Regions from separate parts of the Bradyrhizobium sp. USDA3010 genome, predicted to be linked through region 2. Evidence: riboswitches for the same ligand, from Rfam matches in the RefSeq annotation. Region 2 holds a riboswitch; the other holds the start of a gene.
The links. Region 2 has a riboswitch for S-adenosylmethionine ahead of AC066Y_RS13105 (O-succinylhomoserine sulfhydrylase). Riboswitches for the same ligand answer to the same signal wherever they lie in the genome.

Region 1: another riboswitch for S-adenosylmethionine. It lies ahead of metX (homoserine O-acetyltransferase MetX); the one in region 2 lies ahead of AC066Y_RS13105 (O-succinylhomoserine sulfhydrylase).

The regions. Positions count from the first base shown of each region.
Region 1 is NZ_JBWJZD010000001.1:198,647-205,650, forward strand. It holds gene AC066Y_RS00835 (N-acetyltransferase family protein) at 1-170, shown strand, start outside; gene AC066Y_RS00840 (MOSC domain-containing protein) at 227-1,003, shown strand; gene AC066Y_RS00845 (TIGR02594 family protein) at 1,060-1,722, opposite strand; gene AC066Y_RS00850 (alpha/beta fold hydrolase) at 1,954-2,826, shown strand; gene metW (methionine biosynthesis protein MetW) at 2,957-3,622, opposite strand; gene metX (homoserine O-acetyltransferase MetX) at 3,619-4,824, opposite strand; SAM riboswitch at 4,908-4,987, opposite strand; gene AC066Y_RS00865 (chorismate mutase) at 5,174-6,037, shown strand; gene hisC (histidinol-phosphate transaminase) at 6,080-7,004, shown strand, end outside.
Region 2 is NZ_JBWJZD010000006.1:305,874-312,877, reverse strand. It holds gene AC066Y_RS13120 (MATE family efflux transporter) at 1-858, opposite strand, end outside; gene AC066Y_RS13115 (hypothetical protein) at 977-2,026, opposite strand; gene AC066Y_RS13110 (2'-deoxycytidine 5'-triphosphate deaminase) at 2,166-3,272, opposite strand; SAM riboswitch at 3,406-3,485, shown strand; gene AC066Y_RS13105 (O-succinylhomoserine sulfhydrylase) at 3,562-4,785, shown strand; gene AC066Y_RS13100 (SDR family NAD(P)-dependent oxidoreductase) at 4,924-5,697, opposite strand; gene pimD (pimeloyl-CoA dehydrogenase small subunit) at 5,835-6,980, opposite strand.

The sequences.
Region 1 (7,004 bases), on a different contig from region 2:
TGATCGCCGGCATCGACGGCGGCAATCCCGCTTCGCTGCGGCTGCACGCGCGGGCCGGCTTTGTCGAGGTCGCGCGGATGCCGGAGGTCGGGCGCAAGTTCGGCCGCTGGCTCGATCTCGTGTTCATGCAGCGCCTGCTGGATGCCGCAGGCGCGGCGCGGCCCGACTAGCTGCCTTACTCTCGGCGGCGGTTCTCCTCGCGCGCCAAACAGGCTAGAGCGGGAGCATGGACAGCACGCACACCTCCTCCGCCCGGATCACCGGCATCTACCGCTATCCCGTCAAGGGTCTGACGCCCGAGCCCCTGCCCCGCGCCGAGCTCAAGGTCGGCGAGACGCTCCGCTCCGATCGCCGCTACGCGATCGAGAACGGTCCGAGCGGTTTCGATCCCTCGGCGCCGAAATGGCTGCCGAAGCCGCATTTCCTGATGCTGCAGCGGGACGAGTGGCTGGCGCCGCTGCGCGCCCATTTCGACGATGACAGCCATGTGCTGACCTTGCGCCGGGACGGCGCGATGGTGGCCCAGGGCGATCTCGAGACGGCAGCCGGGCGCGCGGCGATCGAGCGCTATTTCGCCGATCGTCATGCCGGCCAGATCAAGGGACCGCCCAAGGTGCTGGTGAGTCCCGGGCACAGTTTTTCCGACGTGCCGCGCAAGGTGGTCTCGATCATCAATCTGGCGAGCCTGCGGGCGATCGAGGACATGGTGCAGGCGCCGGTCCATCCGTTGCGCTTCCGCGCCAATCTCTATGTCGAGGGTTGGCCGGCCTGGCATGAGGCCAGCCTGCTCGACCAGACCATTGCGATCGGCAGCGCACGGGCCAAGGTGGTGAAGCGCATCACCCGCTGCGCCGCGGTCAATGTCGATCCCGACACCGGCGCGCGCAACCTCTCGGTCCCGAACACGCTGATGCAGCGCTTCGGCAACAACGAATGCGGCATCTACGCCGAGATCATCAGCGACGGCGGCGCGGCCGTCGGCGACACGATTGCCGCCGAATAGCCTGTAGTGTCGCAAGCGGGCAAGACGCGCGTGCGCCCTGCCCAGCTTTCGACAGCTCAGTTCGTCGGCATCACATAGGCATAGATCCGGCCGCGCGAGACCGGGGTCTCGCGGACGCGATGACCGCTATTGCCCGAGATCATGATCGGATTGCCCTTGGCGTCGACGCCGGTGATGATCCCGACATGACCGCCGCCGCGACGGCCCATCACGGCGATGGCGCCGACCTGCGGCCCGGAGACGCGCTGGCCGTATTTGGCGAACGAACTCGCCATGTCGGAGCCGGTGCCGCGATGGCCGGTCTGCTGCAGCACCATGTTCATGAAGCGCGCGCACCACAGGCTGGAGCGGCCGGTCGGGTTGCCGCCGAGATAGCGGCGCGCCGTGTCGACGATGCCGGAGGAGCCGAAGCCACCTGCCGCGTTCACATCGGTGTTGGACGCGGCCTCAGCGCTGCCCGGTAACACGGCCGCATTGGCCTCGCCAAAGCCGCCCGCCTGCATCTGGGCGCGACGCTCGGTGCGAGACGGCCGCGCTGCGTGCCGATGGTGATGATGGGAATAGTGCCGCGCGTGATGGCCGACATGGGCCGAATGCGCGTGACGCGAATGATGCGGACGGGCGGACGCCGGAGCGGCGGAGATCACGGCGAGCGTGAGCGAACACAGAGCCAACGCCAAAACTCGAAGCGACCGGCGAAACGCAAGCAACTGAACCATACTTCACGAGATCCTCTGAAACGCCCCCCAACTCCCCGTCGCATTCCCTCGGAAACGCGGCGGTGGTTTTGAAGATCGGGATGTGGCGAGAGGAAGATTTCATGCGGCGTTGCGAAAACGATTTCGGGGTCATTCCGCGCAAATTCCTTGACGAAAATAGCCAGAATAGCCGCATTGCAGCCGCGGAAATTAATTGCAAATCTGGGAGCGGCCAACGAGAGGAGAATTTCAATGCCCCATGCCATCACGAAAGATAATGTCCGCCTCCATTTCGAAGAGGCGGGCAGTGGCACCCCGATCATCTTTCTGCACGAATTCGCAGCTGATCACACCAACTGGGAACCGCAGATGCGCTACTTCTCGCGCGGACACCGCTGCATCGCCTATTCCGCGCGCGGCTACACGCCGTCGGACGTGCCGCCGAGCGCCGACGTCTACACCTACACGCATTTCTACACCGACGCGCTCGCGGTGCTCGACCACCTCGGCATCGCGAAGGCCCACTTCATCGGGCTCTCGATGGGCTCCTATTCCTCGCTGCAGGTCGCGCTCAACGCGCCGGAGCGCGCGCTGTCGATGACACTGGCCGCTGTCGGCTCCGGCTCAAGCCTCGAGCATCTCGATGCCTTCCGCGCGCAGTGCCGCGCCAATGCCGAGCAGCTCGAGTCCATCGGCTCCGCCGAGGTCGCCAAGGTGACGCGCGAGGCGCCGAGCCGGATTCCGTTCCTGGTCAAGGACCCGCGCGGCCATGCCGATTTCTACGCCGCGCTCGCCCGCCACGACGCCAAGGGCTCAGCCAACACGATGCGCAGCTTCCAGGGCGGCAGGCCCTCGATCTACACCATGACCGACGCCATCAAGCGCGCGGCGACGCCGGCGCTGATCCTGTGCGGCGACGAGGACGACAATTGCATCGCGCCGAGCATGTTCCTGAAGCAGCATCTGCCGGCCGCCGGCCTTTCCTTCTTCCCGAAATCGGGTCACGTGCTCAATCTCGAGGAGCCGGCGCTGTTCAACGAGATGGTCGAGCGCTTCATCGCGCTGGTGGAAGCCGGCCGCTGGCCGGCGCGCGATCCGAAGTCGCTGGTGGCGGCGCCGGTGTGACCCGTCATTCCGGGGCTCGCGAAGCGAGAACCCGGCATCCATTGGGCCGCAGGCTTCGTGGACTAAATGGATTCCGGGCTCGATGCTGCGCATCGCCCCGGAATGACGAGCGTACATTGCTGCGCAGCTACTACTTCCCCTTCCCACCCCGGCTGAGCAGGAACACGCCTTGCTCGCCGAACATGTTCCACACCCACCAGGGCAGGTTGAGCGGCACCGGGCGACCGTAGAGATCGAGCGCCACCGCGCGCTCCATCTTGACGTTGATCTCCTCGCAGAGCTGCACGAAATCCTTGATGGTGCAGAAATGGATGTTCGCGGTGTCGTACCAGCTCGCCGGCAGATTCTCGGTGCGCGGCATGTGACCGCCGACCAGCAGCTGCAGCCGCATCTTCCAGAACCCGAAATTCGGGAACGAGACGATCGCGCGATGGCCGATCCGCAGCAGGTTCTCCAGCACCACTTTGGGCTGCCGCGTCGCCTGCAAGGTCTGCGACAGGATCACATAGTCGAACGCATCATCGGGATAGTTGACGAGGTCGGTGTCGGCGTCGCCCTGCACCACCGCGAGGCCCTTGGCGACGCAGCCATTGACGCCCTCGCGCGACAGCTCGATGCCGCGGCCGTCGATGCCGCGGCTCTCCAGCAATTGCAGCAGTTCGCCGTCGCCGCAGCCGACGTCGAGCACGCGCGAGCCCGGCCGCACCATGTCGGCGACCAGCAGATGATCGGTGCGATAGCCGCCGGTCCGCTCCGGCGCGACGCCCGGCAAGGGCAATGTCTGCTGCATGCTCATGACTGGCCGTCGTCCTTCAGTCCGCGCGCCTTGCCCGCGGCCTGCAGGAAGGCGCGGGAGATCTCCAGGAATTCCGGCACGTCGAGCAGGAACGCGTCATGGCCGCGATCGGTCTCGATCTCGGCGAACGACACCCGTGCGCTCGACGCGTTCAGTGCATGCACCAAGGCACGCGATTCCGAGGTCGGAAACAGCCAGTCGCTGGTGAACGACACCACGCAGAACCGCGTCTTGATGCCGGTGAACGCTTTCGCAAGTACGCCGTTGTGGTCGGCGGCGATGTCGAAATAGTCCATCGCGCGCGTGAGATACAGATAGCTGTTGGCGTCGAAGCGCTCGACAAAGGACGAGCCCTGGTAGCGCAGATAGCTCTCGACCTGGAAATCCGCATCGAACGAGAAGGTCGGCAGCTCGCGATCCTGCATCCGCCGTCCGAACTTGCGGTGCAGCGCGGCGTCCGAGAGATAGGTGATGTGCGCCGCCATCCGCGCCACCGCCAGTCCGCGATGCGGATGGGTGTCCTCGTCGACATAGCGGCCGCCGCGCCAGTCCGGATCGGCCATCACCGCCTGACGGCCGAGCTCGTGGAACGCGATGTTCTGCGCCGAGTGGCGCGTCGAGCACGCGATCGCGAGCGTCGAGAACACGCGCTCGGGATAGGCCGCGGTCCATTGCAGCACCTGCATGCCGCCCATCGAGCCGCCGACCACGCAGAACAGTGTCGCAATGCCGAGGCGATCGATCAGCATCGCCTGCGCGCGCACCATGTCGGGGATCGTAATGATCGGGAAATCGAGCCCCCATACCTTGCCGGTCGCAGGGTTCAGCGACGCCGGGCCAGTCGAGCCCATGCAGCCGCCGATCACGTTGGAGCAGATGATGAAATATTGTTCGGGATCGATCGGCTTGCCGGCGCCGACCATGGTGTCCCACCAGCCGGGCTTGCCGGTGACGGGATGGATGTTGTTGACGTGCTGATCGCCGGTCAGCGCGTGGCAGATCAGGATCGCGTTGGACCTGTCAGCATTGAGCTGGCCATAGGTCTGATAGGCGATCTGGAACGGCGCGAGATCGACGCCGCAATCGAGCTTGAGCGGCTGATCCATGCCGAACTTCGCCACCAATGACGACGGGTGATCGGCCTCATGGGCGCGATCATCGCTCTGAGTTTGCGGGCTCGGTATCGGACGCACGTTGCTCATCTAGGCGACCCTGCCCTCGCACGGGAGGGCTCGAACAGAAATCAGGCCATAAAAAACCCGGCCTGAACAAGGTTCGGCCGGGAGCTGATCTGTCCCCGGCCTGTTTAGCGAGTTGTTTAACGTGGCTGCAAGCCGGCCGGCTCAAATGACCACGGAGTGCAGCGAACCTAGTCCTCAGGCCTGCCGTCGTCAAGGCGGCCAGCGAACCTCCCCTTGCCGGGCGCCGATGGTTAACCGAATGCGCAAGGCACGCCTGCGACGTTTCTCTTTGCTTTCGCTGGCCGTCTTTCCTAATCAGGGACCCTGTCCGGCACGGCATCGGGCCGCCCGGACGACAAGGTTTGAGAGCATGTCCAACCCACCCCCGTCGCCGCCCTCGCTGCAGGAGCTGCGCAAGGAAATCGATGCGATCGACGAGCAGGTTCACCGCCTGCTGATGGCGCGCGGCGACATCATCGACCGCCTGATCCAGGTCAAGAAGACCCAGGAGGTCGGCTCGGCGTTCCGCCCGGCGCGCGAGGCCAGCATGATGCGCGAGCTGGTGAGGCGCCATCGCGGCATCCTGCCGCTCGACACCATCGAGAGCATCTGGCGCGTCATCATCTCGACCTTCACCTATGTGCAGGCGCCGTTCGCCGTGCATGCCGATGTTTCCGTGGGCGAGTCCGCCATGCGCGACTCGGCGCGGTTTCACTTCGGCTTCGTGGTGCCTTACGTGTCGCATTTCAGCGCCCAGGCCGCGGTCGAGGCGGCGGCGAAGTCGAAGGGCGACCTCGCGCTGGTCTCCGCGATCGCGAGCCGCACGCCGTGGTGGAATGCGCTCGAAGCCGATGGCGCGCCGAAGATCATCGCACGGCTGCCGTTCCTCGAACGCGCCGACCATCCCGCCGCGCTGCCGGTGTTCGTGATCTCGCGGGTCGCCGACGACGCCATGGTGACCGAGGTGCAGACCTGGAGCGTGCGCGTCTCCGGCTGGAACGCCGATGTCGCCCGCGCGCTGGCCCCGCTCGCCGAGATCGTCGCGGTCCCCGACACCGCGTTCGACGGCGCGGCGCTCTTGGTCTCGGTCACCGGGCAAGACCTGACCAACAAGGGTTTCGAGAAGATCAAGCTCGCCTTGATCGAGGCCGGCGCCTCGGTGCGCTCTTCGGCCCTCGTCGGCAGCCACGCAACGCGCTATACGGTGCCCTCTAACGGATCGGCCAAGAGCTAGAATAAGAGCCAGGCTAAGCCCATCCGCCCATCGGAGTTGATGATGTCCCGCCCCGTGCCGAATCCCGGCATCCTCGATATTGCGCCCTACACGCCCGGCAAGAGCCCGGTGCCGGAACCGGGCCGCAAGGTGTTCAAGCTGTCCGCCAACGAGACGCCGTTCGGTCCGTCGCCGAAGGCGATCGCGGCCTACAAGGCCGCGGCTGACCATCTCGAGGACTATCCGGAAGGCACCTCGCGGGTGCTGCGCGAGGCGATCGGCCGCGCCTATGGGCTCGACCCCGACCGCATCATCTGCGGCGCCGGCTCCGATGAGATCCTCAATCTCCTGGCGCACACCTATCTCGCGCCGGGCGACGAGGCGATCTCGACCACCCATGGCTTCCTGGTCTACCCGATCGCCACCATGGCGAACGGCGCCAAGAACGTCATCGCGGCCGAGACCGACTTCACCGCTGACGTCGACGCCATCCTCAAGGTGGTGACGCCGCGCACGAAACTGGTCTGGCTCGCCAACCCGAACAATCCGACCGGCACCTATATCCCGTTCGACGAGGTCAAGCGGCTGCGCGCCGAACTCCCGTCGCATGTGCTGCTGGTGCTCGACGCCGCCTATGCCGACTACGTCTCGCGCAACGACTACGAGCTCGGCATCGAGCTGGTCGCGACCACGGACAACACGGTGGTGACGCACACCTTCTCGAAGATCCACGGCCTTGCCGCGCTGCGGGTCGGCTGGATGTTCGGGCCGGCGCATATCGTCGATGCCTGCAACCGCATCCGCGGTCCGTTCAACGTCACGACGCCGGCGATGCTGGCGGCGGTGGCGGCGATCGAGGACTCTGCCCATGTGCAGATGTCGCGGACGCACACCGAACAGTGGCGCAACTGGCTGACCGAGGAGATCCGCAAGCTCGGGCTCAAGGTGACGCCGAGCGTCGCCAACTTCGTGCTGATCCACTTCCCGG
Region 2 (7,004 bases):
GAAGATCGAGATCGTCAAAACCGATTGCAGCGGCGAGAAGCAGGAGACCGCGCCGACCCTCAGGATGTCGATGAACATCGCCCATTGCACGCGCAGTCCCCTGAGTTTCGGCTTTACGCGGGCGCGGCCCGAGAACAGATACCAGCCCATCACGCTGATGCTGATCGAATAGGCGATCAGCGAACCCGCCGCGACGCCGCGCATGCCGAATTGCGGCACCGGCCCGAGGCCGAGCCCGAGCGTGCCGCCGAGAATGATCTGCCACACCGCCGAGGACAGGATCATGGTCGACGGCAGCTTCATGTTGCCGGTGCCGCGCAGGATGCCGGCCATCGTGTTCATCAGCCAGGGCAGGATCGCGCCACCGAAGAAGATCTGCGAATAGGCGATCGCCTGCGCCAGCACATTGCCGCGGCCACCGAGCAATTCGAGCAGGCGCGGACCGAAGATCAGCATGCCCAGCATGAAAGTCAGACCGAACGTCAATCCGATCAGCAGCGCATGCATTGCAAGCGTCGAAGCACGCTCGATCTCGCCGGCACCGAGCGCGCGCGCGATCGCGGATGCGACGCCGCCGCCCATCGCGCCGCCGGACATCGTCATGGTCAGGATCACGCAGGGAAACAGCAGCGCCATCGCCGCGAGCGATTCGACGCCGAGCCGGCCGATATAGGAGGTCTCCGCGATCACCACGCAGGTGCCGGCGGAGAGCGCGATCACGTTCGGCCACGCCAGCCACAACAGCGTGCGCAAAATCGGCCCGTCGAGCAGCGCGTTGCGCGCCGGCCTGGTCACCGGCGGCGGCAGCGGCCGTTCTTGTTCGTCGACAGGTATTTCGGCGAGGCCGAGGTCGGACATTTCTACTCCCGCGCGCAGTCTGGGAGCCGCGCCATGGTGTTTCCCTACCATGGCGAACGGGGATTCCACGTGCGCGGGACGCAAGGGGGGCCTGCGTGATTGCGGGTGAACCTCTGACCTAGCCGATCGACCAGACGAACGGCGCGCCGGCGGCGCCATTCGGCTTCAGATGCACCGGAATATGCCGTCCGCAGCCGGCCGCCAGCCCTTCAAGCAGACCCGTCAGAACGCTGGCGCAGGCCGGGTGATAATCGGCCACGTCGGCCATCAGCTTCCAGCCCTGCTGGCGGATCTCGAACTGGCCCTCGGACTCGCTGATGTCAGCGACATCGTCCTGCGACTCGAACAGCACGCGCAGGAATGCGGCAAATTCCGCGGCACGGCCACGACGGCCACCGAGCGCCTGCGCGACCTCGTCGTAATACTGCATGCCAATGAGCCTGCCGGTCAGATGCAGCAGATAGCTCGCATCCTCGGGGCCGAACACCTGCACGATGACGGGCGCGGCCGTCTTCACATATTCCATCGCGTAGTTGCGATAGGCCTTTTCCAATCGCGGCTTCGGCCAGCTGTCGACCGGCAGCGCCGGCGCGGTTCTGGAATCGAACAGCGGCGCCTCGAGATGGCGGGCGAACACCAGGCGCTGGTCGAGCTCGAGCGGATGATCGTATTCGCAGTAGTAGCCCTCGAGCCCGTCCTGGCCGTCGACGCTCTGCTTGGTGCAGACGAAGCCGAGCCTGAGATCGCCGAGCGCGACACCGTTGTTGGCGTGCCAGCCGCGCAGCATCGCGCGCGAGACCTCGCCGGGCACGCCGCAGATCGCCGTGCCCTTCCAGATCCAGCGCGGCGGCGGATAGCGGATCCAGGCCTTGCGGTCGGTCTCGTACATGTATTCGACATGCACGCCGCCGATCCAGTTGGAGAGATAGTGATATTGCGCGGCCGCGACCGCAGGCGGCAGGCCGTCGAGGCCGAGCTTCTTCAAGCCGGGCAGGAAGCGCTCCTGCTGCTGGCGGCGAAACACGCGGAAGACGAACTCGGCAGCGTCGGCCGTGCCGCGGCGCGTGACCACGGTGAGGATCAGCCCGGTGAAGAAGGCGTGATAGAGATCGGCAACGCTGCGCCACTTCCGCCACTGCGCCTCTTGTGCGCTTTCGCCTGCGGTCATGTTCGCTCCCTGGCTCTTGTTGGCGAGGTCGAGCTCGCATGCGCAATCGTAGCCCGGATGCAGCGAAGCGCAATCTGGGACGGCTCAATCCACGTATGCACCATCCCGGATTTCGCAGCGCTTCATCCGGGCTACAGAACTACACGCGGAAATGCTTGGAGAGCTTCAGGCCCTGCGCCTGGTAGTTCGAGCCGATGCGCTGGCCGTAGAGCGCGTCGGGGCGCTCGAGCATGCGTTCATAGACGAGACGGCCGACGATCTGGCCATGCTCGAGGATGAACGGCACCTCGCGCGAGCGCACTTCGAGCACGGCGCGCGCGCCCTTGCCACCGGCGCCGGCATAGCCGAAACCGGGATCGAAGAAGCCGGCATAGTGGACGCGGAATTCGCCGACCAGCGGATCGAACGGCACCATCTCCGCGGCGTAGTCCGGCGGTACCTGCACGGCCTCCTTCGAGGCCAGGATGTAGAACTCGCCGGGATCGAGGATGAGGCTGCCGTCGGGCCGCGCCTTGATCGGCTCCCAGAATTCTTCGACCGAATAGCCGCCGCGGCGATCGACATCGACCACGCCGGTGTGGCGCTTGGCGCGATAGCCGACGAAGCCGCCCGAGTTCTCGCCGGACAGATCAACCGACAGCGCGACGCCATGGGTGAGATCGGCATTGTCGGCATCGACCAGCCGCTCGGCGGCATGCAGCGCGTCGAGCTCGTCGGCGGTCAAGGTCGCCTCGCCGATCCGGAAACGGACCTGGCTGAGCCGCGAGCCCTCGCGCAGCAGCACGGGAAACGTCTTCGGGCTGATCTCGGCATAGAGCGGGCCGTGATAGCCGGCGCCGATCATGTCGAAGCGGCGGGTGCCATCGGCGATCACGCGCGTGAAGACGTCGAGCCGTCCGGTCGAGCTCTTCGGGTTGGCGGCCGCCACGATCTCCGGCGGCAGCGCCAGGCTCTCCAGCAGCGGGACGATGTAGACGCAATTGGTCTCCAGCACCGCGCCGTCGGAGAGATCGATCTCGTGCAGCTTCAGCTGGTCGATCCGCTCGGCGACGGTGGCATCCGGTCCTGGCAGGAAGCTGGCACGGACGCGGTAGGCGATGTCGCCGAGGCGAAGATCGAGGCTCGCCGGCTGGATCTGGCTCTCGACGAAGTCATAGGCGGGCAGAATGAGGCCGGCCTCCGCCATCTCCGCGATCATGCGGTCGGGCAGAATTCCGTTGGATTCGTCTTCCAGCGTGAACGACACGATGCGGTCCCTTGGCGATCCCTCGAGATGGCCCAAAATCATACTCTGAGCGGCCACCAAGCCCCAAATTATGGGCTTTTACGGGTTATCCGATGACCGTCTTGACGGAAAGGGCGCGAGGGAATATCAGCTGCACTTATCCCGTGGTGATTTGAGCCGGCCGGCTTGCAGCCACGTTAAATAAGTCGCTAAACAGGCCGGGGACAGTGTGATCCCGGCTTGTGGAGGTTGCTCCAGGCCGGTTTTTTTATGGCCATTTTCGCCAGGAAATGGCCACTTCGGAGGTCACATGTCTGAATCCAAGTCTTCTGAATCCAGGTCTTCTGAAGCCAAGTCTACTGCCCACCTTCGTCCCGAAACCCGCCTCGTCCATGGCGGCACGCTCCGCTCGCAATTCGGGGAGACGTCGGAGGGGCTGTTTCTCACCCAAGGCTACGTCTACGACACCGCCGAGCAATGCGAGGCGCGCTTCAAGGGTCAGGATCCCGGCTTCATCTATTCGCGCTATTCCAATCCGACCATTGCGATGTTCGAGCGCCGCATGATCGAGCTCGAGGGCGCGGAAGCCGCGCGCTCGACCGCGACCGGCATGGCCGCAGTGACCACCGCGATCCTTGCGCCGCTGAAAGCGGGCGATCATTTGGTGGCGTCGAAGGCCCTGTTCGGCTCCTGCCTCTACGTGGTGCAGGACCTGTTGCCGCGCTACGGCATCGAGACGACGCTGGTCGACGGCCTCGATCTCGACCAGTGGCAGCGCGCATTGCGGCCGAACACCAAGACCTTCTTCCTCGAGAGCCCGACCAATCCGACGCTCGACGTGCTCGACATCGGCGCGATCGCGGAGATCGCGCATAGCGGCGGCGCCCGGCTGATCGTCGACAACGTGTTCGCGACGCCGATCTGGCAGAGCCCGCTGTCGCTCGGCGCCGACGTCGTGGTCTATTCCGCGACCAAGCATATCGACGGCCAGGGCCGCTGCCTCGGCGGCGTCATCCTGTCGTCGGAAGCCTTCATCGCCGAGCACATCCATAATTTCATGCGCCAGACCGGTCCGTCGCTGTCGCCGTTCAACGCCTGGGTGCTGTTGAAGGGGCTGGAGACGCTCGGCATCCGCGTCCGCGCGCAGACCGAGAACGCGGCGAAGATCGCCGAGGCGCTGGCGAAGCATCCGAAGATCACGCGGCTGGTCTATCCCGGCCGCCCCGATCATCCGCAAGCCGAGACCGTGAAGAAGCAGATGGGCGCCGGTTCGACGCTGGTCGGCTTCGAGGTCAAGGACGGCAAGGCCGGCGCCTTCCGCTGCCTCAATGCGCTGAAGATCTCACGCATCTCCAACAATCTCGGCGATGCCAAGAGCCTGGTCACGCATCCCGCGACCACGACGCATCAGCGCCTGGCGCCGGAGGCCCGCGCCGAGCTCGGCATCAGCGAAGGTTTTATTCGCTTCTCGGCCGGGCTCGAGCACCCCGACGATTTGATCGAGGATATTGAGCGCGCGCTGGAGCAGGTTTGAGGCTGGCGTAGAAGCCCCAAATGGGCTGCTCTCTCTCCCGCAAGCCGTCGTCCCTGCTTTCGCAGGGACGATACTGATTTTGCGGTGGCTGGTTCGCGCTGGCATATTCCGCAAGCGGGAGAGGCGAAGGAACCGCCCTTACGTCGCAGCCGTCGTCACGCCGCCGTCGACCACGATGGTCTGGCCGGTCATGAAGGTCGAGGCATCGGAGGCGAGATAGGCCACCGCGCCCGCGATCTCGTCGGGCTCGCCGATGCGGCGGAGCGGCGTCGACGCGGTGCGGCGCTTCAGATTGTCCGGATCCTCCCACAGCGCGCGAGCGAAGTCGGTCTTCACGAGGCCCGGCGCCACGCAATTGACCCGCACGCCCTTCGGTCCCCATTCGCCGGCGAGGCTGCGGCACAGCGCAAAGTCCGCCGCCTTGGAGATGCCGTAGGCGCCGATCACGGTCGAGCCGCGCAGGCCGCCGATCGAGGAGATGATCACGACCGAGCCCTTGCCACGTTCGGCCATCTGCGGGATCGCCAGCGCGGAAAGCCAGATGTTGCTCTTGACGTTGGAGCCCATGATCTTGTCGAAGGCCTCGTCCGTGATGTCGAGCAGCGGCCCGTAATAGGGATTGACCGCGGCGTTGCAGACCAGGATGTCGATCTTGCCGTAGTGCTTGATCGTGCCGGAGATCAGTCCCTCGACTTCCGCCCGGCGCGCGATATTGCATGGGATGACGAGCGCATCACCGCCCGCCTTCTTGATGCCGTCGGCGACCTCCTGGCAGGCATCCGCCTTGCGCGAGGAGATCACGACCTTGGCGCCGAGCTTGGCCAGCAGTTCGGCCGAGGAGCGGCCGATGCCGCGGCTCGAGCCGGTGACGACCGCGACCTGGCCGGTGAGATCGAACGGGGTGTTCTTCATTGTTGTTGCCTCCCGGATGCGCCGTCATTCCGGGGCGCGACGCAGCCGCGAACCCGGAATCCATTAGGCCGCATCATTGGTTGTGAAATGGATTCCGGGTTCGCCGCGCTGCGGCGCCCGGAATGACATCAGTGTGCTTACGCCAACAGCCCGCCGCCCTCGCTGACGCGACGGAGGTGGTAGTCGGTATCGCCGAGCGTGTTCTCGATCATGGTGAGCCGCTTGAAGTAGTGGCCGATCTTGGCTTCCATGGTCATGCCGATGCCGCCATGAAGCTGGATCGACTGTTGGCCGACGAACTTCAAGGACTTGCCGACCTGCACCTTGGCGGCCGCGACCGCGGACGAACGTTCCTTGGCATCGCTGAAGTCCGACGCCATGGTCGCGAACATCGACATGCTGCGGGCCTGCTCCAGCGCCACGAACATGTCGGCGGCGCGGTGCTGCAGGCTCTGGAACGAGCCGATCGCAACACCGAACTGCTTGCGGGTCTTGATGTACTCGACGGTCTCCTTGAGCGACTCGTCCATCGCGCCGACGGCTTCCGCGCACAGCGCAATGCGGGCTTCGTCCGCGACGCGCTCGATCAGGGGCAGGCCGTTCTCGGGATCGCCGATCGCGGCATCCGCACCGACCTCGACATTGGTGAAGGTGACGTCCGCCGCGTGCAGACCGTCCTGCGTGGGATAGCCCTTCTTGGTGACGCCCTTGGCGTCCGCCGGAACCAGGAACACGCCGATGCCGGTCTTGTCGCGCTGGCCGCCCTTGGTGCGCGCGGTCACGATCAGCGTGTCGGCGTTCTCGCCGTTCAGCACGACGAACTTCTCGCCGTCGATCACCCAGCCGTCGCCCTTCTTCTTGGCCGTGGTCACGACGTCAAAGAGGTCGTAGCGCGAGTTCTTCTCGAGCTGCGCGAAGCCGAAGGTCTTGCTGCCGTCGATGATGCCGGGGATGTACTTGGCCTTCTGCTCGGCCGAGCCGCCATGGCGCAGGAAGCCGCCGGCGACCACGACGGTGGCAAGATAGGGCTCGACCACCAGCGCCTTGCCGAGCGCTTCCATCACGATCATGGTCTCGACCGCGCCGGCGCCGAAGCCGCCGTCGGTCTCCGCGAAGGGCAGACCAAGCAGGCCCTGCTCGGCGAGCTTGCCCCAGAGCGCTTTGCTCCAGCCGCCCTTCTCCTTCATGTACTTCTTGCGCGCATCGAAGTCGTAGGCATCCGCCAGCAACCCGTCGACGCTTTCCTTGAGAAGCCGCTGCTCCTCGGACAGATCAAAATCCATGTTCGTTCCCTTAACTAACTGATC